3 regions of the Rhodococcus wratislaviensis genome follow, and region 1 is predicted to be linked to each of the others. Evidence: riboswitches for the same ligand, from Rfam matches in the RefSeq annotation. Region 1 holds a riboswitch; each other region holds the start of a gene.
The links. A riboswitch is a leader RNA that binds a small molecule or an ion and turns the genes downstream of it on or off. The one in region 1 is predicted to bind thiamine pyrophosphate.
Positions count from the first base shown of each region.

Region 2: linked by a shared signal. The riboswitch ahead of thiO (glycine oxidase ThiO) and the one ahead of WKC72_RS36055 (3-oxoacyl-ACP reductase) in region 1 are both predicted to bind thiamine pyrophosphate.
Region 3: linked by a shared signal. The riboswitch ahead of thiC (phosphomethylpyrimidine synthase ThiC) and the one ahead of WKC72_RS36055 (3-oxoacyl-ACP reductase) in region 1 are both predicted to bind thiamine pyrophosphate.

Region 1 is NZ_CP150488.1:7,887,790-7,897,238, forward strand. It holds gene WKC72_RS36035 (Lsr2 family protein) at 1-117, opposite strand, end outside; gene WKC72_RS36040 (hypothetical protein) at 259-438, shown strand; gene WKC72_RS36045 (CitMHS family transporter) at 440-1,843, opposite strand; gene WKC72_RS36050 (LLM class flavin-dependent oxidoreductase) at 1,964-3,259, opposite strand; gene WKC72_RS36055 (3-oxoacyl-ACP reductase) at 3,261-4,025, opposite strand; TPP riboswitch at 4,074-4,178, opposite strand; gene WKC72_RS36060 (MarR family winged helix-turn-helix transcriptional regulator) at 4,251-4,703, shown strand; gene WKC72_RS36065 (organic hydroperoxide resistance protein) at 4,706-5,128, shown strand; gene WKC72_RS36070 (oxidoreductase) at 5,150-6,028, opposite strand; gene WKC72_RS36075 (CocE/NonD family hydrolase) at 6,069-8,111, opposite strand; gene WKC72_RS36080 (pseudouridine synthase) at 8,196-9,152, shown strand; gene WKC72_RS36085 (CHAD domain-containing protein) at 9,198-9,449, shown strand, end outside.
Region 2 is NZ_CP150488.1:2,661,433-2,670,881, forward strand. It holds gene pta (phosphate acetyltransferase) at 1-706, shown strand, start outside; gene WKC72_RS11970 (acetate kinase) at 703-1,896, shown strand; gene WKC72_RS11975 (tetratricopeptide repeat protein) at 1,900-4,221, opposite strand; gene WKC72_RS11980 (glutamate ABC transporter substrate-binding protein) at 4,230-5,210, opposite strand; gene WKC72_RS11985 (hypothetical protein) at 5,207-6,589, opposite strand; gene WKC72_RS11990 (NUDIX domain-containing protein) at 6,714-7,472, shown strand; gene thiE (thiamine phosphate synthase) at 7,473-8,171, opposite strand; TPP riboswitch at 8,196-8,310, shown strand; gene thiO (glycine oxidase ThiO) at 8,307-9,374, shown strand; gene thiS (sulfur carrier protein ThiS) at 9,377-9,449, shown strand, end outside.
Region 3 is NZ_CP150488.1:2,675,606-2,685,054, forward strand. It holds gene WKC72_RS12030 (adenylate/guanylate cyclase domain-containing protein) at 1-544, shown strand, start outside; gene thiD (bifunctional hydroxymethylpyrimidine kinase/phosphomethylpyrimidine kinase) at 577-1,422, opposite strand; gene thiC (phosphomethylpyrimidine synthase ThiC) at 1,433-3,079, opposite strand; TPP riboswitch at 3,072-3,179, opposite strand; gene WKC72_RS12045 (GNAT family N-acetyltransferase) at 3,313-3,699, shown strand; gene WKC72_RS12050 (GNAT family N-acetyltransferase) at 3,801-4,163, shown strand; gene WKC72_RS12055 (hypothetical protein) at 4,257-4,562, shown strand; gene WKC72_RS12060 (hypothetical protein) at 4,523-4,933, shown strand; gene WKC72_RS12065 (exodeoxyribonuclease III) at 4,900-5,703, opposite strand; gene WKC72_RS12070 (N-acetyltransferase) at 5,738-6,703, opposite strand; gene WKC72_RS12075 (peptide deformylase) at 6,693-7,283, opposite strand; gene WKC72_RS12080 (DUF3263 domain-containing protein) at 7,462-7,800, shown strand; gene WKC72_RS12085 (LytR C-terminal domain-containing protein) at 7,825-8,376, shown strand; gene WKC72_RS12090 (superoxide dismutase family protein) at 8,450-9,151, shown strand; gene WKC72_RS12095 (glutamate--cysteine ligase) at 9,227-9,449, shown strand, end outside.

The sequences.
Region 1 (9,449 bases):
CAGATCGATCTCGTAGTCGACGCCGTCGACAGAGAACGGAATGGTCTCCCCCTTACCGTTCTTGATCGGAGTTCCGTCGATGTCGTCGATGCGTTCGACAACAACTTTGCGCGCCACAGTTCCACTCCTTCATCGTCGATAACCCGGGGAACACTACGTCGAAGTATTGTTCACCTGCCAATCCCCGACGGAGTTTTCGAACTGCAAACCCCGGGTCCGCCTGATTGGAGCACCCCGCTGTCGGGGTATTCGTCGGACATGACACCGAAGGACGCATCCGGACCGAAGACCACGACCACCGACAGCGGCGCCCCGGGCGCGGACAAGGATGTGATGTCCGATCCGGCCGAGGACGACAAGAGTTCGGGCGCCGACTGGAGCGGCGAAGGTGGCGCGACCCCTGAGGGGCCCGCCACCGACACCGACACCGAGGACTAGGTCACCAGGGGATCTGCCCGAGGACCACACCGATCACCAGCATCGACAGCGACACCAGTGCGGCGCGCCACAGCACCTTCTTGTGATGGTCGGCCAGCGGGACACCCGCCAGGGTCACGAGCAGGAGGATGGCCGGGACGAGGGGGCTCTGCATGTGGAACGTCTGGCCGGTGATGGATGCGCGGGCCATCTCGACCGGCTCGATGCCGTACGTGGCCGCCGTCTCGGCGAGCACGGGCATGATGCCGAAGTAGAAGGCGTCGTTGCTCATGAAGAACGTGAACGGCAGGCTCAGGATGCCCGTGATGACGGCCAGGTGCGGTCCGAGCGACGCCGGGATGATCTCGAGCAGCCACTGCGCCATGGCCTCGACCATTCCGGTGCCCTGGAACACGCCGGTGAGCACGGCCGCGGCGAACACCATCGCGACCACGGAGACGATGCTCGACGAGTGGCGGGTGATCGCTTCCTGCTGTTCCTTGACCCGCGGGAAGTTCACCGTCAGCGCGATCGATGCGGCCACCATGAACAGGACCGGGATCGGCAGCACGTCCATCACGAGCACGACGAGGAGCGCCACGGTCACGAGCGCGTTGAACCACAGCAGCTTCGGCCGCAGCGTTGGCCGCTCGGGATCGAGACCGTCGACGAAGCCCTGGCCGTCGTCCGATCCGGCGTCGCCGGAGCCGCCCCCGGTTCGGGGTGTGTCACCGTTGCCCCCGGATCCGGTCGCGGACCGGCGGAGGCCGGAGCCTGCGGAGACGAGGAGGCGTTCGTCGGTGAGTTCGAGCGTGCCGATGCGGCGGCGTTCGCTGTAGCCCAGCTGCACGGCGAACAGCAGCACGACGAGCAGTCCGACCACCAGCGACGGGATCATCGGGACGAACACGTCCGACGGCGAGATTCCCAGCGCGGCGGCGGCCCGGACCGTCGGCCCACCCCAGGGGACGATGTTCATCGCGCCGTTCGCCAGGCCGGCGACCACCGTGAGGACCACGGGGCTGACCTTCAGCTTCATGTACAGCGGCAGCAGTGCGGACGTCACGATGATGAATGTCGTGGATCCGTCACCGTCCAGCGACACCACCATCGCGAGCACCGCGGTGCCGACGACGAGCCGCATGGGGTCGTTGCGGACGAGCCGGAGGATGAGTTTCACCAGCGGGTCGAACAGGCCGACGTCGATCATGATTCCGAAGAAGATGATCGCGAAGAACAGCAACGCGGCTGTCGGTGCCAGCGCCTTGATCCCGTCGGTGATCATGTCGCCGACGCCGAGGCCCGCCCCGGCCGCGATCCCGAAGGCGACCGGGACCGCGATCAACCCGACCACGGGAGTGGCCCGTTTGGACATGATCAAGAACATGAACACGGCCACCATCAGAAAGCCGAGTGCTACCAGCATTGCCACTCCTCGTCCGAACTCGCGTCGTGGTGTGATCGCGATAACCGCCAGTGTCGGGGGGAGGGACGCTCACAGTCACTGTTGCGTACTTAGAGAAGGTTGTGTTCTTTGTGGTGGCAACTACGGGCGACCCCGGAGATGGTCGCGCAGAGTCTCTGTCTCATACTCCGCGCGGAACAGCCCCCGCTTCTGCAGGACGGGGATCACCTCGTCGACGAAGTCGGCGAGGCCATTCGGGTAGAGCGGCGGCATCAGGTTGAAGCCGTCGGCCCCGCCGCTGCGGAACCACACCTCGATCTCGTCGGCGATCGATTCCGGGGTTCCGATCATGGTGCAGTGTCCGCCGCCTGCCGCCAGCGTGCCCAGCAGCGACCGCACGGTGGGACGGTCCTTCTCGATGATGCGGAGGATCGTGTCGTACCGGCCCTGCGGCCCGGTGAACTCCGACAGCGGCGGCAGCGCGGGAACGGGTGCGTCCAAGTCCCAGGCACTGCAGTCCTGCTGGACGAACATCGACAACTGCGCCAGCGACTGTTCGACGGGCAGGAGCGCGTCGAGTTCCGCCTTCTTCCGCCGGGCCTCCCCGCTGGTCGAGCCGACATAGGTCACGAGACCGGGCATCACGACCACCGCGTCGGCGTCGCGGCCGGCCGTGCGGATGCGCCGCTTCACGTCGGTGTAGTAGCTCTGTGCGGCCGAGAGGTCGTAGGCGACGGCGTAGATGCCCTCGGCGCACCGGGCGGCCAGGTCGCGGCCCTGATCGGACGCGCCCGCCTGGAACAGCACGGGACGACCCTGCGGTGAGTGCGGCACGTTCAGCGGACCGTCCACGAGGAAGTGCTTTCCCCGATGCTCGACCGGCTTCACCTTGGCCGGGTCCGCGAAGATGCCCTCCCGGTCGAGCACGAGCGCATCGGGCTCCCACGAATCCCACAGAGCGAGTGCCACATCGACGAATTCCGCGGCGCGCGAATAGCGCTCGTCGTGGGGAGGCATCTCCTCGAGTCCGTGATTGCGCGCCTCCGCGTCGAACATGGACGTCACCACGTTCCAGCCGACGCGGCCGCCGCTGATGTGGTCGAGCGACGCCAGCATCCGGGCGGCGTGGAACGGTGTGTAGAACGTGGTGGACACCGTCGTCACCAGTCCGACCCGCTCCGTCGCCCGCGCCATCGCGGACAGCGCGGTGAGCGGTTCGAGGAACCACATGCCTCCGGACGCGGGGTCGCGCACCGAATGCCCGTCCGCGAAGAACACCGCATCGAGGCAGCCCCGCTCCGCGGTCTGCGCCAACTCCTCGTAGTAGGTGATGTCGCAGAGTCGCTCGACCTGGGACGACGGGTGCCGCCACGCGGCGCCGTGGTGCCCGCAGCTGTAGAGGAACGCGTTGAAGTGCAGTTGCCGGGCGTCGCTCATGTCAGTCCTTGACCAGTCCGCCGTCGACGACGAGGTTCTGGCCGGTCACCGCACGCGACCACGGGGACGCGAAGAACAGCACCGCGTCGGCGAACTCGTCGGGGGTGGTGACCCGCTGCAGCGGGGTGCTCGCCGCGATGAGGTCGAACACCTCGTCGGGAGTGGCAGCGCTCGCGTCGGTGGTGCGGAGCAGCCCGCCCGAGACCATGTTGACGGTGATGCCGTCGGGACCGAGGTCGGAGGCGAGCGTGCGGGTCAGCGACAGCGCCGCCGCCTTGGCTGCCGTGTAGTCGTGGTACGGGACGACCGGGTTCTGGAACAGGTTGGTGCCGATGTTCACGATCCGGCCGAACCCGAGCGAACGCATGCCCGGCAGCGCGGCCTGCGTCGTGTGCAGTGTCGCCTTCACGCTGCCACGCAGCTGCGCGTCGAAGGCATCCCACGTGATGACGTCCGCCTTGTCGCGGGCGTCGCCGTTGAAGGAGAAGTCGGCGAGCGCGTTGTTGATCACCGTGGTCACCGGGGAGCCGAAGTGCTCCTCCGCCGCGGAGAACAGCGCCGCCACCTGTCCGGCATCGGTGACGTCGCCCCGGAGCGCGACCGCACGGTCCGCGCCCAGGGAGGCCGCGAGTTCCTCGGCCGCCTCCCGGCTGCTCCGGTAGTTCACGATCACCCGCGCGTCCTGCGCCGCGAACGACCGCACGATGGCGGCGCCGAGGCCCCGTCCACCGCCGGTCACCAGGACGATCTGCTTGTCGAGCTGCATGCTGTCACCTTCCGTTCGGTCGGCGACGAGATATCGGATGAGCGCATACGGCCGTCTCCGCGACATCCCTTCGCCGGCATTACCCAGTTCAGGTTCGACGGGTGTGTTCTCAGCCGTCCGGCTCGTCGCCGGGCAGCACCCCGTGTCACTGGCCAACAGTGTAAGCGCAATCACCGTTTTTGATTCTTGGTTGTGCACAACCTAGTTGTGTGCAACTATTCGGTGGTGACCGACAACCTCGCCCTCGACCGCCAGGTGTGCTTCGCGCTGTACTCGGCTTCCCGGGCGATGACGGCGAGATACCGGTCGATGCTCGACTCGCTGGGAGTGACCTACCCGCAGTACCTCGTGCTGCTGGTTCTCTGGGAACAGGACGGTCGCGGAGTACGTGAGATCTGCGACGCCCTCGACCTCGACACCGGCACGCTGTCGCCACTGCTCAAGCGGCTCGAAACCCTGGGCCTGGTCGAACGCAGGCGCTCGTCCGCCGACGAGCGCCGCGTCGGGATCCACCTCACCGAGAAGGGTGCGGGCCTCCGCGCCGCCGCGGAGGCCATCCCCGCGGAACTCGCCCAGTCGACGGGAATGGACATCGACGAACTCGTCGCCCTCCGAAACACCCTGTCGCGGCTCACCGAATCGCTCCACAGCGTCAACACCCCTACAGGAGAGAAGTAACCATGAAGATCGTCTACACAGCCGAAGCCCTCGCCACCGGAGAAGGACGCAACGGCCACGCCCGCACATCCGACGGCCGGCTCGACCTGAACCTCGCGATCCCCACGGAGATGGGTGGGTCCGGCGACGGCACCAACCCCGAGCAGCTGTTCGCCGCCGGATACGCGGCATGCTTCCACTCCGCACTCCAGCTGGTCGGCCGTCAGGCAAAGGCGAACGTCGCCGACTCGGCCGTCGGCGCCCGCGTCGGCATCGGCCCGACGGACGGCGGCGGATTCGGTCTCGCCGTCACCCTCGAGGTCTCCCTCCCCCACCTGCCCCGCGCCGAGGCGCTCGAACTGACCGAGAAGGCACACCAGGTGTGCCCCTACTCCAACGCCACCCGCGGCAACATCGACGTCACCCTCGAGGTCACCGAAGACTGAGAAATCCTGACGGGCGTCGGGTCACCCGAACTTGAACTCGACGCCCGTCAGGTCCTCCGACAGGGACCACAGCGCCCGCGCGGTGTGCTCGTCCCGCGACTTCTTGTTGGAGCCCACCACTTTCGGGTGGCCACGCTGCTCGAACAGGCCGTCCGGCCCGATGTAGCTGCCGCCGATCACGTCGGGAGCGGTGGCCGCGTACAGCATCGGCAGCGCCCCCATGTCCGCCGACTGCGCGAAGATCCGGTTGCCGACGGCCATCAGCTTGTCCTGCACCGACTCGGTGTGGGCCTGCAGATTGGTCGACGCGTAACCGGGGTGCGCGGCCACGGCTTTGACGGGTGACCCCGCCGCGGACAGCCTGCGCTGCAATTCGTATGTGAACAGCAGATTCGCGAGTTTCGACTGCCCGTACGCGCTCCACCGGTTGTACTTGCGGCGTTCCCAATTGAGGTCGTCGAGGTGAATCGTTCCCGCCTGATGTGCGGCACTCGACATCGTGGCGACCCGATCGGTGATCTTGTCGAGCAGCAGGCCGGTCAACGCGAAGTGCCCGAGATGATTTGTGCCGATCTGCATTTCGAATCCATCGGCGGTCTTGCGCTGCGGAACCGCCATCACGCCGGCGTTGTTCACGAGCACGTCGACGGAATCGACGCCGGCCGCGAACTCGCGCACCGAGGCGAGGTCGGACAGATCGAGGCGGCGCACCTCGGCGTTGTCACCGATCGACCGTGCGACGACCTCTCCCTTGTGGGTATTGCGGCAAGCCAGTACGACGTGCGCCCCCGCCTTGCCCAGAGCCCGCGCGGCCACCTCCCCCAGACCGCTGTTGGCGCCCGTCACGACGAACGTGCGGCCGCTCTGATCGACGATGTCCGAAGCTGTCCACTTGGTCATGACGTCAACCCTACGGATCTCGGGACGTGTCGTGAACCCGTCACCACGCCTGCGCTCCGACCAGCGGAAGATTCAGAAAACTCGGCCGATCCGGGGACAACGCGACGTGCTGCGGCTTCAGTTGACTGTCGGCCAGTATCGGTCCGAGCGGCAGATACCGGGGGACGCTGCCGGCGTACACGTCGACGCGCAGCCGGTGCCCCGGTTCGAGGACCGCGTCGGTGGGAACGAAGTTGATGTCCACCGGCGTCACTTCACCCGGAACCAGCGGCTGACGGGCCTCCACCGTCAGATAGTGGTGCGGTTCGGTGTAGTCACCGTTCGCCGACCTGGTGCTCTTCGAATCGTCCACGGCCCGCATGGAAGCGGTGAGAGCGCCGTTGGTGAGCGGAGTCGACGTTCCGTCCGGTGCGACGTCGTTCAGCGTCACCGCCCAGAATCCGTCCGGGGCGTCCAGCACGGTTTCGAGGTGCAGATTGACCGGGCCCGACAGCTCGGTCGGCTGAGCGACGGGCGCACTGGTGAACGTCAGGCCCTCGGCCTCGTTGAACCGGGAGTCCTTGCTGCACACCGACCCGAAGACGACGGCAGCGCCTGCGGTGCCCTGTGCACCGTCGCGGGAACAGAGCCCGCGAAGTCCGGGTGCGACGGTGAGCTGTGCCGCGTCGCCGGGTTTCGCCGACACCAGGCTGCCGTCGTGGGCGGCGTGCCCGGCGGTGCCGCTGGGGGCGCCCGACAGGTACATCCGCTGGTAGTCGACACCGGCCCGCGGGAACTGATCGGTGGTGGTCCAGCCGTTGCCCTGCTGATACAGCGTGACCGGGCCGTACTCGTCGATGCCGTTGTCGATGCCCTTCAGCCACTTGTCGAACCAGGCGCGTTCGAGGACGTCGAGTCGCGGTGGCGCACCCTGCTCACCGAAGCCGCCGCCGAACGAGATGTGGTAGGCGTCGCTCATGATCAGCTGCTTCTCACCGGCAGGCAGCGGGATGTCGTTGTAGACGCGCGGCTCGCTGTTCGCGAAGATGTCGTGCCACGCGCCGTAGAGCATCGTCGGCACCTGAATGTTCGCGGCCTGCGCCTTCCGCTCCTCGTAGAACTCGCCGTCCTGCGCCACCCGCAGCGTGCCGGGGTCGAGACCGTTGATGTCCGGCGCGGTCATGGCCTCGATGAGTGCGGGGAACAGCGTCAGCGGATCCCGCAACCGATCCTGCAGCCACTGCTGATCGAAGCGGCCCTGCGCGAGAGCCTGGACGTCGGGAACGAACTTGAGACCGTTGACCAGCGACAGCCACAGCGGCATGAAGCCCACGCCGAGACCGCCGCCCGTTCCGACGATGTCGCGGAGCAGATCGTTGCCCGGTTCGGTCGGGAAGATCGCCTTCAGCGCCGGCGGCTGATGCCCCGCGGCCTGCAACGAATTGATCCCCGAGTAGGACACCCCCGCCATGCCGACCTTGCCGTCCGACCATCCCTGCTTGCTCATCCAGTCGATGATCTCGACGGAGTCCTGCTGCTCGAGCGGACCGAGCGCCTGCCATTCACCCTGCGAGAAGCCGGTGCCCCGCGCATCGACCACCACCTGGGTGTATCCGTTCCGGACGAGGTCGCGGTTGATGCCGAACACGCGCATTCCGCCGCCGGTGAGCACCTTCGCCGCTTCACCGACGCCGTCGAACGGGGTTCCGGCGAGGTCGAAGGAGTTCACCAGGTCGACGACGGTGTCCTCGAGCCCGGGCGCCGCGAACACGGAATCGACGAGATTGCCGACCAGCTTCGTGTACGGCGTGACATTGAGGACCGACGGCATCTTGGTGTCGATCGGTGTGCCGGAGGCGTCCGCGGGGCGATAGACGTTGGCCTTCAGCACCGTTCCGTCACTCATGGTGATCGGGACGTCCCAGTCGATCGCGATCACCGGGTACTCGGGCGGCGCGTCGACCGCGGCGTTCCACGCCGCCCCGGCCGCCCCGCCCGTCGGATCCGCCGACGCCGTCACCGTGGGCACCACCGCGAGCCCCACCCCCACCGCCAGAGCGACTGCCACCGCACCCGGTCGAAACGCCCATCGACGCACGATCACTACGAACCCCCGTGAAATCCTCCGATGACGCGCCTCAGCGACCAGTCAGGGTGGTCCGCGTCACAAACTTACCGGATAGTAACCATGAGTCCCCTCGCGGTCAACGGCGGATTTCCGCAGCCTGTCGACTACCGTGACGGGGTGCCCGACGCCCCACTTCCCGTCCGTGACGGCCTCAACCCGACGCGGCTGAGGATGCCGGACGACGGCTCGTGGCCCACCGTGCTCGAGTACCTCGTCGCACGTTTTCCGCACGACGAGACCCGCCTTCGCGAGAAGGTGGCCACTTCGGAAGTCGTCGACGAGCGCGGGCAGCCGATCACCGAGGCCACCCCGTTCGCACCCCGCAGATTCGTGTACCTGTACCGGGATCCGCCGGTCGAGAAGCGGGTGCCGTTCGAGATCGAGATCCTCCACCGCGACGAGGACCTCCTCGTCGTGGACAAACCCCACTTCCTGGCCAGCACCCCGCGCGGCGCGTACATCGCCGAGTCGGCGCTGGTCCGGTTGCGCCGAGACCTCGACCTCCCGGAACTGACACCCGCGCACCGGCTCGACCGGTTGACCGCCGGGGTGCTGATCTTCACGGTGCGTCGGGAGGTCCGGCGCGACTACCAGTCGCTGTTCGATCAGCGCCGGGTGGTCAAGGAGTACGAGGCGGTCGCCCGTCACGACCCCGACCTTCCGCTCCCCGTCACCGTCCGCAGTCGAATCGTCAAGGAGCGGGGCGTCCTGAAGGCCTACGAGGTGGACGGTCCCGCCAACAGCGAGAGCCGCATCGAACTCCTCGAGGTCCACGGCGACGCGGCCCGGTACCGACTGCTGCCGCACACCGGCAAGACGCACCAGTTGCGGTTGCACATGAGTTCGCTCGGCATCCCGATCCACGGCGACAACTTCTATCCCGACTTCTACGACGTTGCCGCCGACGACTATTCGACGCCGCTTCGGCTGCTGGCCCGGTCCGTCGAGTTCGTCGACCCCTATTCCGGCGTCACGCGACGCTTCGCGAGTGTCCGGAGCCTCGACTGGCCGAGCTGACCTCGCATTCTTTCCCTCCACCCGGGCAGGCGGAAAGATGGTGACATGAGTACCGCGACGTCCGTCTCCGAAGTGGAACGCAAGTACGAAGCGTCATCCGATCAGCAACTCCCGGCACTCTCGGGACTTCCGGGTGTCGATGGTGAACCGCGACGCGACACCGTCCAGCTGTCCGCCCTGTATTACGACACCGGCGAACTCCTGCTACTCCGCGCCGGAATCACCCTCCGCCGCCGGGAAGGCGGCGACGATGCCGGCTGGCACCTGAAGATCCCGGCAGGCGCGGATGAGCGGACC
Region 2 (9,449 bases), 3.3 Mb from region 1:
GACCGTGGAGCGGGCCCGCGAGGTGATGGCCGACATCTCGTACTTCGGAACCATGATGGTGCACTTGGGAATCGCGGACGGCATGGTCTCCGGTGCCGCGCACACCACGGCGCACACCATCCGGCCGTCGTTCGAGATCATCAAGACGCAACCGGGGGTGTCCACGGTGTCGAGCGTGTTCCTGATGTGCCTGTCCGATCGGGTGCTCGCGTACGGGGACTGTGCGGTGGTGCCCGACCCCACGGCCGAACAGCTGGCCGACATTGCGATCTCCTCGGCGCAGACGGCGTCCCAGTTCGGCATCGATCCGCGCATCGCGATGCTGTCGTACTCGACTGGTGACTCCGGCAGCGGTGCGGACGTCGACAAGGTGCGCTCTGGGACGAAACTTGTTCGCGAGCGTCGCCCGGACCTGTTGGTGGAGGGCCCCATTCAGTACGACGCTGCCATCGAGCAGAGCGTGGCCGACAAGAAGATGCCCGATTCGGAAGTGGCCGGTAAGGCGACGGTCTTCATCTTCCCCGACCTCAACACCGGGAACAACACGTACAAGGCGGTGCAGCGCAGCGCCGGTGCGATCGCCGTCGGTCCGGTGTTGCAGGGCCTCAACAAGCCCGTCAACGACCTGTCACGAGGGGCGCTGGTCGAGGACATCGTGAACACCGTGGCCATCACCGCGATCCAGGCGCAGGGAGCAGAGCAGTGACCGAGGGGTCCGTACTGGTAGTCAATTCCGGTTCGTCGTCGATCAAGTTCCAGCTGATCCACCCGGACACCGGTAAGTCCTCCGCGTCCGGTCTCATCGAGAGGATCGGGGAACCCGAGGGGCGCATCGTCTATCACCACCGCACCGGATTGGCGGAGCGCCACGTGCACATCGCCGACCACCGGGCCGGGCTGAAGATGGTGTCGGACATCGTCGCCGAGGTGGGCCGACCGCTGAGGGAGGCGGGGATCGTCGCGGTCGGTCATCGCATCGTCCACGGCGGCGACGTGTTCTTCGAACCCACGATCATCGACGACGCGGTGGTGCAGTCCATCTCGGACCTTTCGGCCCTTGCGCCGCTGCACAATCCGGCGAACGTGATCGGGATCGAGGTGGCGCGGGAGGAACTGCCGGACATCCTGCACGTCGCAGTGTTCGACACCGCGTTCTTCCACACCCTGCCCGCGGAGGCGTCGACGTATGCGATCGACCGGCAGGTCGCGAGGGAGCACTCCATCCGGCGGTACGGCTTCCACGGCACGTCGCACCAGTACGTGTCGGCGCAGGCGGCCGACTTCCTCGGCAGGGACCTGTCCGAGCTGAACCAGATCGTGCTGCATCTGGGGAACGGTGCCTCGGCGTCCGCGATCCGCGGGGGACTGGCCGTAGACACGAGCATGGGGCTGACCCCGCTCGAGGGTCTTGTCATGGGCACGCGGTCCGGGGACGTCGATCCCGGTGTCATCCTGCACCTGCACCGCAGCGGGATGGGTGTCGATCAGATCGACGACCTCCTGAACCGGCACTCCGGACTCAAGGGCCTGTCGGGTGTCAACGACTTCCGGGCGCTCCTGACGCTCGTCGGCGAGGGTGACGAGGCCGCGGCGTTGGCGTACGACGTGTACGTGCACCGACTCCGCAAGTACATCGGCGCCTACCTGGTGGAACTGGGCGGCGTCGACGTCATCACGTTCACCGGGGGAGTCGGCGAGAACAATGTCGACGTCCGCCGCGACAGCCTGGCCGGGCTGGGGCGCCTCGGCATCGTCGTCGACGACGACCGCAACGGCGCGGATTCCCGGGACGCACGCCGTATCTCGGCGGACGACTCCGACGTGCAGGTGCTGGTCGTGCCCACCAACGAGGAGTTCGCGATCGCCCGTGCGGCGGCGGACCTGATCGGGGCCTGAGCGTTACAGCAGGCTCTTGGGCCGGATGGCGTTGGCGAGATCCACCAGCGTGTACCGGTGAGTGCGCTCGGGGGCGTTGCGGGCCAGGGCCCGCAGGCCGGCCTCGGCGCCCTTGCGGAGGCCCCGTTCGGTGAACGGCACACCGAGGATCTGCTCGAGTTCCGTCGCCGACGTGTGACCGGCACGCATCCAGTCCAGTGCGGTGCCCAGTACGAGCGTACGCATCTGCAGTGCCCGGCTCTCCTCGGGTGCGAGCGCGGCGACGCGGAGTGCAGCCTCCCGGAGGGCTGCTTCGTCGATCCCCTCGATCGGTTTGCAGGACAACAGCATCAGCACACTCGTCATCCGGGCCATGGTGAAGTGCCGGGACGTCGCGGGAACCTGGTCGAGGGCGGCGATGGCACCGGGCAGGTCGCCGCGTTCGGTGAGTTGCCGCGCCAGCCCGAATGCCGCACTCACCATGCTGTGGTCGGTCCGCCACACCGTTCGGTAGTACTTCTCGGCGAACGCCCGCCACTGGTGGGGATCGGAACTTTCCCAGTGCTGCAGAATCAGTTCGGCGGTGGCGGCGAGCGCAAGCTTGGGAGCCGTCTCCCCGGGCATCGCCTTCAGCACGGATTCGAAGCGGGAGAACGCCGTCTCGTACTCGCCGTCGATGAGCGTCGCGAGTCCGGCGTACCAGTCGACGCGCCAGTTCCCGCCCATGTCTCCCTCCACGTCGCGGAGGAGTCCGGTGGCGGTGGCGGCGTCACCGAGATCGAGGTGCGCCTTGATCTCGGCGAGTGTGAGTTCCCGGGAGAACGACACGTCGAGGTCGCCGACGACCCGTTCGATACCGTTCTCGCGCGCGTGCCGAATGGAATCCAGTGTCTGCTGCGGTTCGCTGTGCACCGCGGCGGCCAGGAGCGGGGCGTTGGGATCGGTCGGGTCGATCAGGGGCACCGCCAACGCCTGCGCCACGGACTGCGGATCGAGGTTCTCGTCCCGGTCGACGCCGTCGACGTACACATCGGTCTGCTCGACGGCCTCATCCGTGCCGAACGTCGTTCTCTGCTTGCTGAACACGGTCGACAGTCCGGGATGCTCCTCGCCGGTCTGCTGCGCCAGCACCTCCCGCAGTACCGCCGTGAGCTGACCCGCCATCTCCTCGGCCGACGCGAAACGCCTGCTCGGATCGGGGTCGGTGGCGCGCAACAGGAGTCGGTGGAAGAACTCGTATTCCGCGAGGAGCGGCGCCTGCTCGGGGGACGGGATCCCGTCGAGGTACCGCCCCTTGTCGGACGGCATGTCGAGCGTCAGGACGGCGAGTGTGCGCCCCACCGTGTAGATGTCGGACGCCACGGTCGGGCCGGTCTTGACGATCTCCGGCGCCTGAAACCCGGGCGTGCCGTACAGGTAGCCGTAGTCCTCGATGCCGGCGACGGCCCCGAGGTCGATCAATTTGAGGGCGTCCTCGGTGACCATCACGTTGTCGGGTTTGAGGTCGTTGTACACCAGGCCGGTGGAGTGCAGATACGCCAGTGCGGGAAGGATTTCGAGCACGTAGGCGATGGCCTGCTCGACCGGCATGCGCTCGGGCTTCGCGTGCGTCGACAGGACGTCCCGCAGCGAGTGACCGCCCACGTACTCCATGACGATGTAGCCCATCGGGGTCCCGTCCGACCGGGGATGCTCCACGAAGTTGAAGATCTTGACGATGCTCGGGTGGGCCACCTCGGCGAGGAACTGGCGTTCGGCGACCGCCACGGCCTGAGCCTCGGCGTCGCCGAAGTGCAACAGACCCTTGAGGACCACCCACCGGTCGCTGACATTGCGATCGATGGCCAGATAGATCCAGCCGAGGCCGCCGTGCGCGATGCAGCCCTGCACCTCGTACTGGCCGCCGATCAGCTCGTTCGGGCCGAGCAGCGGCCGGAAGTCGTAGGTGGCTCCGCACTTGGGGCACAGACCGAATTCGGAGCCCTCGGAGGTGGCGCTGGTGCGGCCCACCGGCTTGTTACATTTCCAGCAGAAGCGCTTGCTCTCGGGGACTTTCGGGTCGGTCATCACGGCGGACGCCGGGTCGAGTGTCTTCACGACGGGAACCTCGACGAGACCGCCGCCGAGACGCAGGCGCTGCCCGGACCGGGTGCGCGGTGAGCGCGTCGAGCGGCCGGTGCCGGACGCGCCGGACGGCCGGGACGTCGGCGCCGCCTGGGTGGCCGGACCCTCGTCCGGTTCTTCCCGAACCGCGGCCTGCGTAGCGTCCGCTTCCGGCTCCCGTACGGCGGCCTGGGTGGCGATGTCCGGGTCGGTGGACTCGGGATTCTTCGGATGGTGCGGCATGCGTCCCCTCAGTCCTGGTACACGGCGGACGGCGGGGCGGGGGACGGCCCCAGCATCGACAGCCACTGGTCGTACATCCTGGTCCAGGTACCGTCACGGCGGATGCGTTCGAGCGTGCCGTTGACGAACCGCACCAGGTCCTCGTTCGACTTGGTGATGCCGACGCCGTACGGCTCGGCGCCCATGCTGTCTCCGACGATCTCGAGATACGGGTCCTGGGACGCCAGACCGGCGAGGATCGTGTCGTCGGTGCTCACCGCATCGACCTGCCGCTGTTGCAGGACCACCAGGCAATCCGACCACATGGGGACCGTCAGGATGTCCGCGGTGGGCGCCACCTGCTGCAACCGTGTCAGCGACGTGGTGCCGCGGACGACGCAGACCCGCTTCCCGTCCAGGTCGGCGGCGCTGCGGATCGGGGAGCCCTTCACGACGAGAACCCGTTGCTGCGCCTCGAAGTATTCGGAGGAGAACGCCACCCGTTCCTTTCGGTCGCAGGTGATGGTCATCGTCTTGGCCACGATGTCGACCATCGATTCCTGAAGTGCCTTCTCACGATTCGCCGACGTGAGGATGCGGTACTCGAGTCGGTTCGGGTCGCCGAACAGGTCCCGCGCGATCTCCCGGGCGATGTCGACGTCGAAGCCCTGGACGGTACCGGTGGCCGGGTCGCGGAAACTCATCAGATTGCTGCCCGTGTCGAGGCCGACGACGAGACGGCCCCGTGCGCGGATGGCGTCGACGGTCGGCATCGGCGGCGCGGCGTCGGTGTCGGGGAACGGGCGAAGGCTCGCGGTGGGATCGCCGCAGTCCTTCTCGGGAGTCGGGGGCGCAGCGCTGGTTTCGGGCGCCGGCATCGCGGCCGCGGGAAGCGGGGGCTCGGTGTACGACACGCTCGGCGATCCGACGTGCTCCGGACTCGACTCGGCGCACCCGCCGATCAGCAACGTGGCCGCCACCAGCACCAGCGCGATCCGGCGCCGCCTCACTGGTACTCCCGCAATCGAGGCCACAACCCGATGATAATTCCGCCGAACGCGATCAGCGTCAGGACGAGGGCACCGGAACCGAGCGCGGTCAGCACCCGGGCCGCGGATTCGACATTCGACCGCAGCCGGTCGCGTGCGGTGCCGATTCCGTCGGTGAGCGCGTCGTCGACGGCGGTGAACTGAGCCGCGGAATCCGACGGTCCCGGTCCGATGGCGACCATTGCCGCCGAGACGAAGTCGCCCTTGGCGAGGATCTCGTTCATGCGGTCGTGTGCCGAGGACCAGCGCGTCCACGCCTCCTGCGCCCGTGCCACCTCGTCGTGGCCGACGGCGCGGTCGCCGTCGTGGGGGTAGCTCGACAGCAGTGTGTCGAGCTGACCGGACTTGTCTTCGAAGACGGCGTCGTAGTCACCGTTCGAGTCACGGCGGACCAGTTTGAGGGTCTCCTCGGTGCGCGCCTGCTGGGCCAGGATGCGGGCGGCGGTCAACTCGTGCATCGGGCGGGCGCCCTCGGTCAGTGCCCGCTTGGTGTCGAGGGAGGAGACCAACCCGGCGACCAGCATCCACACCAGGAGGATCGCCGTGCACGACGACGCCACGATCAACCCGAGGTTGAACGTGCGCCGACTGAGCCTCGCGATGACGATCTGGGCGACGAGCAGCGCGACGAGGGCCACGAGGATCAGGATCAGCGCCAGCCAGGGCGGACGGGAGTAGTCCCGTTGGGTGTCCGCGACGTCGGCTTCCTGCTGGGCGTGCAACTGCTGCGCCATCGGCAGCATGCTCGTCTGCATCAGCGTGGACGCCTCGCTGAGGTAGGCCGCGCCGACGGGATGACCGGTGCGGTTGTTGGCGCGCGCGGTCTCGACGAGACCGGAGTAGACGCTGAGGTCGGTGGACATGGAGGCGAGCAGGCGCCGGCTGTCCACGTCGCTCGCCGCGAGCCCGCCGGACGCGTACACGAGGTCGCCGGAGGCCGTGCCGATCGCCTGCGTGTACGTGTCCCGGAGTTCGGGAGGTTCGAGACCGCCGGAGATGAACGCCGTCGTGGCCGCGGCATCCGCCACCGACAGGGCGCTGTACAGGTTCTGCGCCGAGAACGACAGCGGTTCCGTCTCGGCGAGGACAGTGTCGAGGGTGGCCTCCCTGCTGTTCACCGTCGAGGCGGCCAGGAGGCCGGCGGTCAGGGTGAGCAGGACCAGGAGGGCGCCGAGGGCGGTGAGCTTGGCGGGAGTCGACACCAGGAACGCGCGCAGTTCCTTGCGGCGTGCCACCGCGGGGTCGACGTCGTCGTCCGCGGCGGCGGACAATGCGCGGCTGCCCCGGGGTTCGATCGACGGTGCCTCCCGCAGAACCACCTCGCACCCCTCCTGTGTCATGGCCGCACTTTGTGGGGAGCATATAAGCAGCGGTCGGTTCACGACTGCCGACGGGCAGTTCCGGAAGAAACCGTTAGTGTGAGGGAACTGCAGGGAGACCCATCAGGTCGGACAGGGGTAGTCGATGCGTGGTGACGGTGACGGCTGGGCAACCGGGCCGGACGGCAGTCGTCATTGGGGCAAGCACGGTGCGGCCGGGTTGTTGCTGCGTGCGCCGCTCCCGGACGAGACGCCGGCCGTGCTTCTGCAGCACCGTGCGGCCTGGAGTCACCAGGGCGGCACCTGGGCGTTGCCCGGCGGTGCCCGGGACAGCCACGAGACCACCACCCACGCCGCGGTACGCGAGGCGCACGAGGAAGCCGGCATCGAGAGTGCAGCGATCCGTGTCCGCACCGAGGTCGTCACGATGAAGGCCGCGAGCGGCTGGAGTTACACCACCGTGATCGCCGACGCCGAACGCCCGCTACCCACCGTCGCGAACGGCGAGAGCACCGAACTGCGGTGGGTGCGGGAAACCGACGTCGCCGGGCTCCCGCTGCACCCGGGATTCGAAGCGGGGTGGCCGCAACTGCGCACCACCGAGGTGCGATTGCTGCTCGACCGGCACGACGTGCTGGGCGAACGCGGCGCGCTGGCGCAGTTGTCGAAGGCTCTGCCCCGCACGGTGCACCTGCCGGACGGCACGTACGGGTGGCTGCCGCGCGTCGAGGTGCTCGAGGCCCCGGACGCAGTCGGTCGCCTCGCCGAACCGGCCGGCCACGGCACCACGCTGGGAACGATGACGGCGGTCGTCACCACCGACCCCGACCTGATCGAACAGTTGCCGACCACCGTCGTGGTCCTGCCGCCCGCCACGGTGCTGAACTGGCTGGATCAGCCGTAACTACGCGTTCTGCTGCAACAGGGCGGACAGCGAGCGCGCGGCGGCCTGCGGGTCGCGGGCCTCGGTGATGGCCCGCACGACGACGATGCGGGAGGCTCCCGCGGCGAGGATCTCCGGAACCCGGGCCTCGTCGATGCCCCCGATCGCGAACCACGGGCGGTTCGGCTCGGAGTCGGCGGTCGATCGCACCAGATCGATGCCCGACGCGGTCCGCCCGGGCTTGGTGGGGGTGGCCCACACCGGTCCGGTGCAGAAGTAGTCGACGCCGTCCTCGATCGCCGCGAGGCTGGCCTGCGCGCGGCTGTGGGTGGAGCGGCCGATCAGGACGTCGGAACCCACTACAGTCCGTGCGTACGGGACGGGCAGGTCGCCCTGGCCGAGGTGCAGCACGTCGGCCCCGGCCGCCAGCGCCATGTCGGCGCGGTCGTTGACCGCGAGCAGCGCTCCGTGACGCCTGGCCGCGGCCGCGAGCACCGACAGCGCCGCGAGTTCGTCCCGGGCGTCCATCGTGCCGAACTTCTTCTCTCCGGCCGAGCCCTTGTCGCGGAGCTGGATGATGTCGACGCCGCCGGACAGCGCGGCCTCGGCGAACTGCGCCAGGTCGCCCTTCTCGCGCCGAGCATCGGTGCACAGATACAAACGTGCTGTTCCGAGGCGGCGCCGACGGTCCGTGAGGTTGCTGTGATGCGAGGTGGTCACGGCATGACGGTAGCCTCTACGGTGAAAGTGCAACACGGGAGTCCCGGGGAACGTGGGGCTGAGAGGGGCTCACGCCGAGCCCGACCGTCATACCTGACCCGGATCATGCCGGCGCAGGAAGTGAGGTGGAGTTCAATGGCGAGATCGGTATCCGTCGTCGGAGGCGGAGTGATCGGCCTGTCCATTGCGTGGCGAGCAGCCCGCAACGGCTGGTCGGTGAAGCTGTACGACCCGTCGATCGGTTCGGGGGCGTCCTGGGTGGCGGGCGGCATGCTCGCCCCGTTGTCCGAGGGCTGGCCCGGCGAGGAGAGCGTCCTCGAACTGGGGAGCGCGTCGCTCGACCGGTGGCCCGAATTCGGGAAGGAACTCGAGGCCGGAGCCGGCGTCGAGCTGTTCACGTCGGAGAGTTCGCTCACCGTCGCGCTGGACGGCGCCGACGCGGAGGACCTGCGGACCATCGCCGAATGGGTGGGTGCCCAGGGGCGGGAACTGCAGATCCTGAACCGTGCCGAAGTGCGCGCCCTCGAGCCGATGCTGGGGCGTGGAGTCCGATTGGGACTCTTGGCCGTCGAAGAACTGGCCGTGGACAACAGGCTGCTGTTGCAGGCGTTGCAGCGGTGCGCCGTCGACGCCGGAGTGGAGCTGATCGGGGAGGCCGTGCACAGCCTCGACCGGCTCGACACGGACCAGATCGTCGTCACCGCGGGCATCGCGTCCCCGGCCCTGTGGCCCGGGCTTCCGGTGCGCCCGGTGAAGGGCGAGATTCTGCGGTTGCGCTCGCGTCCGGGGGTGACTCCCGCACCGGGCCGCACCATCCGCGGCAGTGTGCACGGCAGGCCCGCCTACCTGGTTCCGCGAGCCGACGGCATCGTCGTCGGTGCCACCCAGTACGAGTCGGGCAACGACACGCAGGTCACGGTGGCCGGTGTGCGGGACCTGATCGCGGACGCCGAGGCGCTGATGCCCGCCATCGGCGAGTACGAACTGCGGGAGACCTCGGCGGGTCTGCGTCCGATGACGCCGGACAACCTGCCGCTGATCGGCCGGGTGTCCGATCGGGTCGTGGTGGCGACGGGACACGGCCGTAACGGCATCCTGCTCACCCCGGTGACCGCCGACGCGACGGTGGCATTGTTGGAGGGCTCGGCACTGGTCGAGGCGAAAGCCGCCGACCCCGAACGTTTCGAGAAAGTAGCGAGGTAGAGATGAGTGAGCAGCAAGTAGTGGTGCCGATCGGCATCAGCGTCAACGGTGAGGACCACGAGTTCACGGAACCGT
Region 3 (9,449 bases), 3.3 Mb from region 1:
ACGCGGTCGGGGAACGCAGGAGGTGACCATCGTCTTCACCGACCTGGTCGCGTTCTCCAGCTGGTCGCTGCCCGCCGGCGACAGCGCCACCCTCGCCCTGCTGCGCGACGTCGCCCGTGCTGTCGAGACCCCCATCGTCGACCGGGGCGGACATGTGGTGAAACGCCTGGGGGACGGTGTGATGGCCGTCTTCCCCAGCCCGGACCGCGCGATCGACGCCGTCTTCGCCGCACAGGAAGCGCTCGCGGACGTGGAGGTGGACGGCTACCGCCCCCGCATGCGCGTCGGCATCCACACCGGTGTTCCCCGGCAGATCGGCAGCGACTGGCTCGGCGTGGACGTGACGATCGCGGCACGCATGATGGAACTGGGCGGCGACGGCAACGTGATGGCGTCGTCCGCCACGCTGGAGAGTTTGCAGCCGGGCACCCTCGACGAACTGGGTGTCGGCGTCAAACCGTGGCGACGCGCCTTCTTCGCCCCCGCGCCCAACGGCGTGCCCTCCGACCTCGGTATCTGGCGGTTGCGGCTCCGCCGCCCGTGAGTACTTCTCAACCGCCGGACGTTAAGAAGTACTCACGAGTGACGGAGCCGCCACAGGGGGGAGACGGGGCCGTGACCGGCGCCCAGGTCGTACGACGCCTCCAGGCACTTGGTGACCCATTCCTTGCCGAACGCCACCGCATCGGGCACGGACCACCCGTGGGCGAGAGCGCTCGCGATGGCGGCCGCGAGGGTGTCGCCGCCGCCGTGGTCGTTGCCGGTGTCGATGCGGGGACTGCTGAACTCGCGGAACGTGTCGCCGTCGAACAGCAGATCGGTGCTCGACGCCGACGTCCGGAGATGCCCGCCCTTCACGATCGACCACTGGGCCCCGAGCGCGTGCAGCGCCTCGGCGGCCCGGCGCGCGGTCGCGTCGTCCACCACCTCGATGCCGGTGATCAATCGGATCTCGTCGAGGTTCGGGGTGACCACCGTGGCGATCGGGATCAGCGTGTTCCGCACGGCGTCCAGCGCCTCGGCGTGCAGGAGCGGATCTCCGTGCATCGACGCGCACACCGGGTCGACGACCAGCGGGACCGGTTGGTCGCGGCCGATCCCGACCTCGGTGCACACGGCGGCGACGGCCTCGATGATGGCCGTCGACGCCAGCATGCCCGTCTTCGCTGCCCCGACCCCGATGTCGTCGACGACGCACCGCACCTGCGCGGCCACCGTCTCCGGCGGAATCTCGTGGAAACCGCTGACGCCCACCGAGTTCTGCACCGTCACCGCGGCGACCGCGACGCATGCGTGGACGCCGCACAGCGCCATCGTCCGCGAGTCGGCCTGGATCCCGGCGCCGCCGCCGGAATCGGTGCCGGCGATGGTGAGGACTCGGACGGGGGTCTGGCCGTCGGGGGTCAGGGGCAGCAGCTTCACGAAGGGGACCTTACCGATTCTCTGAGGTGACGGATTCGACGGGCAGATACACGCGACCACCTGCGTCGACGAACTCGCTCGACTTCTCGGCCATTCCCGCCTCGATGGCTTCGACCGAATCGAGTCCGTGTTGCTGCGCGTACTCACGCACGTCGGCGGAGATCCGCATCGAACAGAACTTCGGGCCGCACATCGAGCAGAAGTGGGCCGTCTTCGCCGGTTCGGCCGGCAGCGTCTCGTCGTGGAACTCCCGCGCGGTATCCGGGTCGAGGGACAGCGCGAACTGGTCGTGCCAGCGGAATTCGAACCGGGCCTTCGACAGCGCGTCGTCGCGCTCCTGCGCCCGAGGATGCTGCTTCGCGAGGTCCGCGGCGTGCGCCGCGATCTTGTACGTGATGACCCCGGTCTTGACGTCGTCCCGATTCGGCAGTCCGAGGTGTTCCTTGGGGGTCACGTAGCAGAGCATCGCGGTGCCCGCCTGCGCGATCATCGCCGCGCCGATCGCGGACGTGATGTGGTCGTACGCCGGCGCGATGTCGGTGGCGAGCGGCCCGAGGGTGTAGAACGGCGCCTCCTCGCACAACTCCTCCTCGAGGCGCACGTTCTCGACGATCTTGTGCATCGGCACGTGCCCAGGGCCTTCGATCATCACCTGCACCCCATGCGATTTCGCGATCCCCGTGAGCTCGCCGAGGGTGCGCAATTCCGCGAACTGGGCCTCGTCGTTGGCGTCCGCGATGGAGCCGGGGCGCAGACCGTCACCGAGCGAGAACGTGACGTCGTAGCGGTGGAGGATCTCGCACAGCTCGTCGAAGTGGGTGTACAGGAACGACTCCCGGTGGTGGGCCAGGCACCAGGCCGCCATGATCGACCCACCACGGGAGACGATGCCGGTGACGCGGCGCGCGGTCAGTGGAATGTAGCGGAGCAGCACACCGGCGTGGACCGTCATGTAGTCGACGCCCTGCTCGCACTGTTCGATCACGGTGTCGCGGTAGATCTCCCACGTGAGCGCGGTCGGGTCGCCGCCGACCTTCTCGAGCGCCTGATAGATCGGCACCGTTCCCACGGGCACAGGCGAATTACGCAGAATCCATTCCCGTGTCTCGTGGATGTTCTTGCCGGTGGACAGGTCCATGATGGTGTCCGCGCCCCACCGCGTCGCCCACACCATCTTCTCGACCTCTTCCGCGATCGACGACGTGACCGCGCTGTTGCCGATGTTCGCGTTGATCTTCACCCCGAAAGCCTTGCCGATGATCATCGGCTCGAGTTCGGGATGGCAGCGGTTGGCGGGGATCACGGCGCGTCCCGCCGCGACCTCGGTGCGCACGGTTTCGGATGAAACGCCCTCGCGTGCAGCGCAATACTGCATCTCGGGGGTGACGGCGCCGGCGCGGGCGGCGTCGAGTTGGGTGCCTTCGCGGTCGGCGATCCACGGCGCGCGCAGATGCGGCAGTCCCGCTTCCAGGTCGATGGTGGCGTCCGCATCGGTGTACGGACCCGACGTGTCGTACACGTCGAGGTGCTCACCGTTGGTGAGGTGGACGCGCCGGACCGGCACCCGGACGTCGTCGCCCGACAGCAGGTACTGCTTGGTGCTGCCCTCGATCGGTCCCGTGGTGACGGACGTGGCTGTAGATACGTTTGTGCTCATCGATGATGCTCCCTACGCCGGCATTACCCGGACAGGTTCGACGGTCGACGGCCCTAGCCGTCCTCTCAGCCCGCTGGTGCGAGCCCCCGTGGATGTGTAGTTGTCCCGCAAACTGTAACCGAGATCTCTCTGAGTAAACATTCGGGTGAAACTTGGACAGCGGTTCCCGGCATCGGTATAAAGGGTGATGAACATCACATTTCGATTACGACACATACCCCCAGGAGATAGCCATGCTGACGGACGCCCAGGTTGTGGACGTGATCGACAACGCCGATCAGAACCGATTCGAGCTACGACTGAGTGGTGACCTGGTCGGCATCCTCGGGTATTTCGACCTCGCGGACACGCCGCCCGGCGCCGGTGCCGGCGTGGGAGTGGTGGCCGCCCGGCCGCCGGGCCCGAAGAGCCGGGGGCGGCAGGCACCCGTGGTCTCGTTCATGCACACGGTGATCGTGGAGGACTTCGGTCACCGCGGACTCGCCGCCCTCATGGTGGGTCGCTCCCTCGACCTCGCCCGCGGGTACGGCTGGAAGGTGCGGCCCGTGTGCACGTACGTGCAGCGCTTCGTCTCGGCGCACCCCGAGTACCGCGACCTCGTCGTCCCGGTGGAGGGCTGACGGCGGTCGGGGCACGAATCGAGCACTCGTCGGCAACGAAACGGTTGCGGGGGCGGCGATTCCGCTCGCGAGGATGCCGCCTTACTGATTCCATGAGTGGCATGGATCACATTTCGAACAGTTCCGAGTCGCCGGGGAACATCGCGGCCGCTGATGCTCGCGTGCTCGACAACCCTGCCCACGAACGATTCGATCTGTGGCTGGGGGACGAGTTGGTCGGCATCCTCGGCTATCGGGACGAGGACGACATCCCCGGATTCACCGCCAAGCCCGGCGAGGTGGTCGCATTCATGCACACGGTCGTCAAGGAAGAGTTCGGTGGGCGCGGACTGGCCGCGTTCCTCGTGGGCGAGGCGTTGGACTCGGCACGTCGGCGAGGATGGAAGGTCCGTCCCATCTGCACGTATGTCCAGCGTTACCTGGCGCTGAATCCGCAGCATCTCGACGTGCTGATTGCCGGGTAGCCCCGCTTTCGAGAGCACTGCTCTTGCCATCTGCGGCTCCGCTGTGAATACTGCTCTGTATAGAGAGCAGTGCTCACGCTCGAAGGAGTCGTCATGACCGTGTCGGATCGGATCGAGAGTCGTACCGGGGTCGCAGGGACCTGCGCCGCAGTGCTGTTCGCCGTGGCCGGCGCCTTGTTCGTCGTCTACCCCGTGGTGCGTCCCTACGCGGCGGGCGGGGCCCCCGACGGACGGGCCGAGTTCGCCTCACCGTGGTGGCTCGTCGCCCACCTCGCCGCCGTCGGTGGATTCATCGCGTTCGGTCTTGCGCTCGTCGCGCTCAGCGGCCTGCTGAAGGGACGGGTGGCGAACGAGCGGCGGTGGTCTCCTTGGCGGCGTCGTGGATCGGGATCGGGCTGACGCTGCCCTACTACGGTGCCGAAACGTTCGCGCTGTACGCCCTGGGCGGCAGCAGCCTGGACGAGGGGGCCGTCACGACCCTCGCCGAGAGCGTGCGGATGGGCGCGGCCCAGGCGACGCTGTTCGCCGCAGGACTGTTACTCGTCGCGGTCGGCGCTGGCGCGGCCGCCGTCGCGATCGCCCGATCCCGACTGCTCGCCGGGTGGGCGGGGATCCCGATGGCAGTGGGGTTCGCGCTGTTCATCCCGCAGTTCTACGTCGACGCCCCACTGCGCATCGGGCACGGAGTGCTCATCGGGTTCGGGTGCGCGGTCGTGGCGCTCGGTGTGCTGCGTTCTCAGTCGCCGAGGTCGACGATGACCGGTGCATGATCGCTGGCGCCCTTGCCCTTGCGTTCGTTGCGGTCGATCTCGGCCTTGTCGACGCGGCCGGCGAGGGCAGGCGATCCCAGGACGAAGTCGATGCGCATTCCCTGCTTCTTCGGGAACCGCAACTGGGTGTAATCCCAGTAGGTGTAGACACCCGGCCCCGGGGTGTGCGGCCGGACGACGTCGGCGAACCCCGATTCGACGAAGGCCTGGAAGGCCTCACGCTCGGGGGCGGACGTGTGGGTCTTGCCCTCGAACAGCGCCGGATCCCAGACGTCCTCGTCGGTGGGGGCCACGTTCCAATCGCCGACCAGCGCGATCTGCGCGTCCGGGTTCTGCTCCAGCCACCCGACCGCGTCGGTGTGCAACTTCGCCAGCCAGTCGAGCTTGTACGTGTAGTGCGGATCGGTCAGCTCACGGCCGTTGGGGACGTACAGGCTCCAGATGCGGACGCCGTTGCACGTGGCGCCGATGGCGCGGGCTTCCTGCGCGGGCGCGACCTCCGGGTCCTTGTGGAAACCGGGCTGATCCTCGAACCCGATCTGTACGTCGTCGAGACCGACGCGGGACGCGATCGCGACCCCGTTCCACTGGCTGAGGCCCACGTGCGCGATCTCGTAGCCCAGTTCGCGGAAACGCTCGTACGGGAACTGCTCGTCCTTGCACTTGGTTTCCTGCATCGCCAGCACGTCGACGTCGGACCGCTGGAGCCAGTCCAGGATCCGGTCGGTACGGGCACGAACAGAGTTCACGTTCCAGGTTGCGATGCGCACGGCAGCCACCCTAGCGGCCGTCGCCGACAGGTTGTCAGCCGACAGGTTCGGTGGCGTAGCGGTACCGGTGGTGCGCCACGAAGCCGAGGTTGCGGTACATCGCCTGCGCACCCTCGTTCTCGACGGCGACCTGCAGGCACGCGTGGGTCGCGCCCTGTTCGCGTCCCCAGTTGATCATGTCGCCGCAGATGAGGCTGCCGATCCCGTGGCGGCGGTGAGCCTCCGCGACCTCGACCGCGGTGAGCCCGACCCACCGGCGGTCGTCGGGGGCGGACGTGACGGATCCGCGGGCGACGGCGAGGAGCGTCGAGTCGGCGGCGCCGATCCGGCCGAACCCGAGGGTGCCGCCGCGGACCGAGTCCAGCACGTCGACCGCGAAGTCGGGGAGCGCGGACCCGCGGTAGCGGTAGAGGGCGAGCCAGTCCGGGTCGGGGTGATCGGTGACGGTGGTGGTTCGTGGGCCCTCGGGCAGGGCCAGGTTGTCGATGTCGGCCGCCATCACGACCACTTCGTCGCTGACGTTCCAGCCGAGCGGTACCTCGCCCAGCCGGTCGGGGATCAGCAACCGCAGCGGGCGGTCGCGCTCGGCGTACCACTCGCGCAGGCGATCGAGCGTGCCGCCGGGGGAGAGATCGTCCAGACTGCCGACCGACCCACGGTCGCCGAGCGGGGCCGCCGAGTTGGCGCGTCCGGTGAAGCCGTGACCGTAGCGGGCGAGCCACCCGTCGATCCACGTGTGCTCGACACCCGGCCAGCCGTCGGCCGAGGCCAGTTCGAGGGATCGGATCTCGCTTGCGCGCACCGGCCGTGCGGGGACGGCCTTCAGCGCGATCACCCGCTCCGGATCCACCTCGACGACGGAGCCGTCCGCGGCGCGGACGACCACCACCGGTTCGACGCTCTCCAGCACCCCGATGACATCGGTCATCGGATGGCTGTGACCGGGTGGCAGCTGATATCGCAGCACCACCCGGCTTCCCAGCGGAATGTCAGTCGTCATGCCCGAACGGGTCTTCGACCGTTCCCGGCACCCAGCTGAGACCGGGAACTCCCCAGCCGGCGCGCTTGATGGTCTTCTTGGCGGCGCGCGCGTTGCGGCCGACCAGCATGTCGACGTAGAGGAAGCCGTCGAGGTGACCGACCTCGTGCTGCAGCATGCGGGCGAAGAAGCCGCGTCCCTCGATCTCGACGGCGTTGCCGTCGGCATCGGTGCCGGTGACCTTCGCCCATTCGGCCCGTCCGGTGGGGAACTGCTCGCCCGGAACCGACAGGCAACCCTCGACGTCGTCGTCCGGGTCCGGCATGGTCTCGGGTCGTTCCGATGTTTCGAGGACCGGGTTGACGACGCAACCCCGGCGGCGGAGCGCCGTGCCGTCTCCGTCGATGTCGGGGCAGTCGTAGACGAACAACCGCAGCGGCAGGCCGACCTGGTTGGCGGCGAGCCCGACGCCGTTGGCGGCGTCCATCGTGTCGTACATGTCGGCGATGATCTCAGCGAGTTCCGCAGGTGACTGGGACACTGCCTCGGTCGGTTCGTGCAATACCGGGTCGCCCACGATCCGGATGGGGAGGATGGCCATGGTCGTCAAGGATAGTGCGGCGCGCCCGAGCCGTTCGCACTGCCCGCGGCGTTCGTCATGGTTGAATAGTCGCTGAAGAACAGCGGTGTAATTCGTTGCTCGGTCGGCCACGCGATCGAGGAGCCGGGGGAACGTGGTTTCGCTGAGGTCGAGCGAGAGCTAGTAGTCGAGGAGTGAGATGGACGGCGCAACAGCGCGTAGTCGGAACCAGTCCGAGCGCATCGACGGCGACAACTCGGCGGGGGTCAAGGACGTCGGCGACGACGGCCTCTCGCGTCGGGAGCACGACATCCTGTCCTTCGAACGCCAATGGTGGAAGTACGCCGGCGCGAAGGAAGAAGCGATCAAAGAGCTGTTCGACATGTCCGCCACCAGGTACTACCAGGTTCTCAACGCGCTGGTGGACCGGCCGGAGGCGCTCGCCGCCGACCCGATGCTCGTGAAGCGGCTGCGACGGCTGCGCGCAAGCAGGCAGAAGGCCCGCGCCGCTCGTCGCCTCGGGTTCGACGTCACGTAGCACCCGGTGGCTAAGGTCGACATCGTGAGTATTCCGAAACCCGAATCGTCCGGCCCGCCGTTACGTGCCCTCGCGATGGTGCTGATCGCCCTCGCGATTCTGTTCGCGGGTCTCGGGTTCGCCTCCCTGGGAGGCTCGGACTCGGAGGAGACCGCCGCCACCGTCACGACCACGGCGGCCGCCGGGACCACCGCCGCCGCGCGCCCGACGACGGCCGCCGGAGCAGCGGGCGCCACCTCGGCTTCCGCGGCGAGCACCACGTCCGGCGCCTCGAGCACCTCGAAGTCCGCTGACGCGGCGTCGGTCCCGGTGCGGGTGCTCAACAACAGCAACGTCACCGGTCTCGCGAGCCAGACGGCCACCGAACTGATGTCCTCGGGGTGGACGGTGTCGGAAACCGGTAACTACAGCGACGGCACCATCTCCGAAACCACGGTGTACTACGGGACTTCCGCCGCCGAGAAGGAAGCGGCAACGGAGATCGCCGCGCAGCTCGGGGTGTCGGCCCAGCCGCGGTTCCCGGGTATCGCGAATTCGTCTGCGGGTGTGATCGTGATCGTCACCTCCGCGCAGTAGACCGGACGGTCGGTGCACCATCGCCGCGGTTATGATCAGATGCACTTCTTCGCCACCTCAAAGGAGCGGTTTGATGGCCTCGAGTTCTACCCGTCGGATGTCCTGGCGCATTGTCACCCCGGTGGTGGCCATTGCAGCACTCGGACTGACCGCCTGCAGTAACAACGAGGAGCCGACCGACGTTCCCGGCACCACTCCTCCCGTCTGGACCGGTGCCGCCGATCCCAGCGCCGCAGGCGTTCCCGGCGACGCCGAGAGCGGTTCGGGTGAATCCGCCGAGAGCGGCGCGGTCAGCGCGACGCTGAAGAACGCCGAGGGCGAGGACGTGGGCACCGCCACGTTCAAGCAGGCAGGCAGTCACGTCGAGGTCACCGTTTCCGTCAAGGATCAGACGCCCGGCTTCCACGGTTTCCACGTGCACTCCGTCGGAAAGTGTGAGACGAACTCCGTGGCACCCACCGGCGGTGCGCCCGGAAACTTCCAGTCCGCGGGCGGGCACTTCCAGGCCGAAGGTCACTCGGGCCACCCCGCGAGTGGCGACCTCACCTCGCTGCAGGTTCTTGCCGACGGCACGGCCGAGTTGGTCACCACCACCGACGCCTTCACGGTCGAGGACCTGAAGAACGGCGACAGCGGCACCGCGGTCATGATCCACTCGGGTTCCGACAATTTCGCCAACATCCCCACTCGTTACGCACCCGCCCCCGATCAGGAAACCCTGAACACCGGGGACGCAGGCTCGCGCGTGGCCTGCGGTGTCATCGGCGCCAGCTGAGCCGCGTGACATCCCGGCTTCGGCCGGGATGTCGGTGCGCTGCCGCGCACTGCGGCCTGTGGTTGGATCGAAACCGTGGTAGTTCCCTTTCCCGGTTCGCCGCGGCCGACGCTGGGTGTCGAGTGGGAGATCGCGCTGGTCGACAGGGTCACGCGGGATCTCTCCAACACGGCCGCGGAAGTGTTCGACGCGGTGGCGAGTCTCGCCGGTCCCGAGGATCCGAGGATCACCAAGGAGTTGCTGCGCAACACCGTCGAACTCGTCACCGGGATCCACTCCACCGTCGGTGAGGCGATGG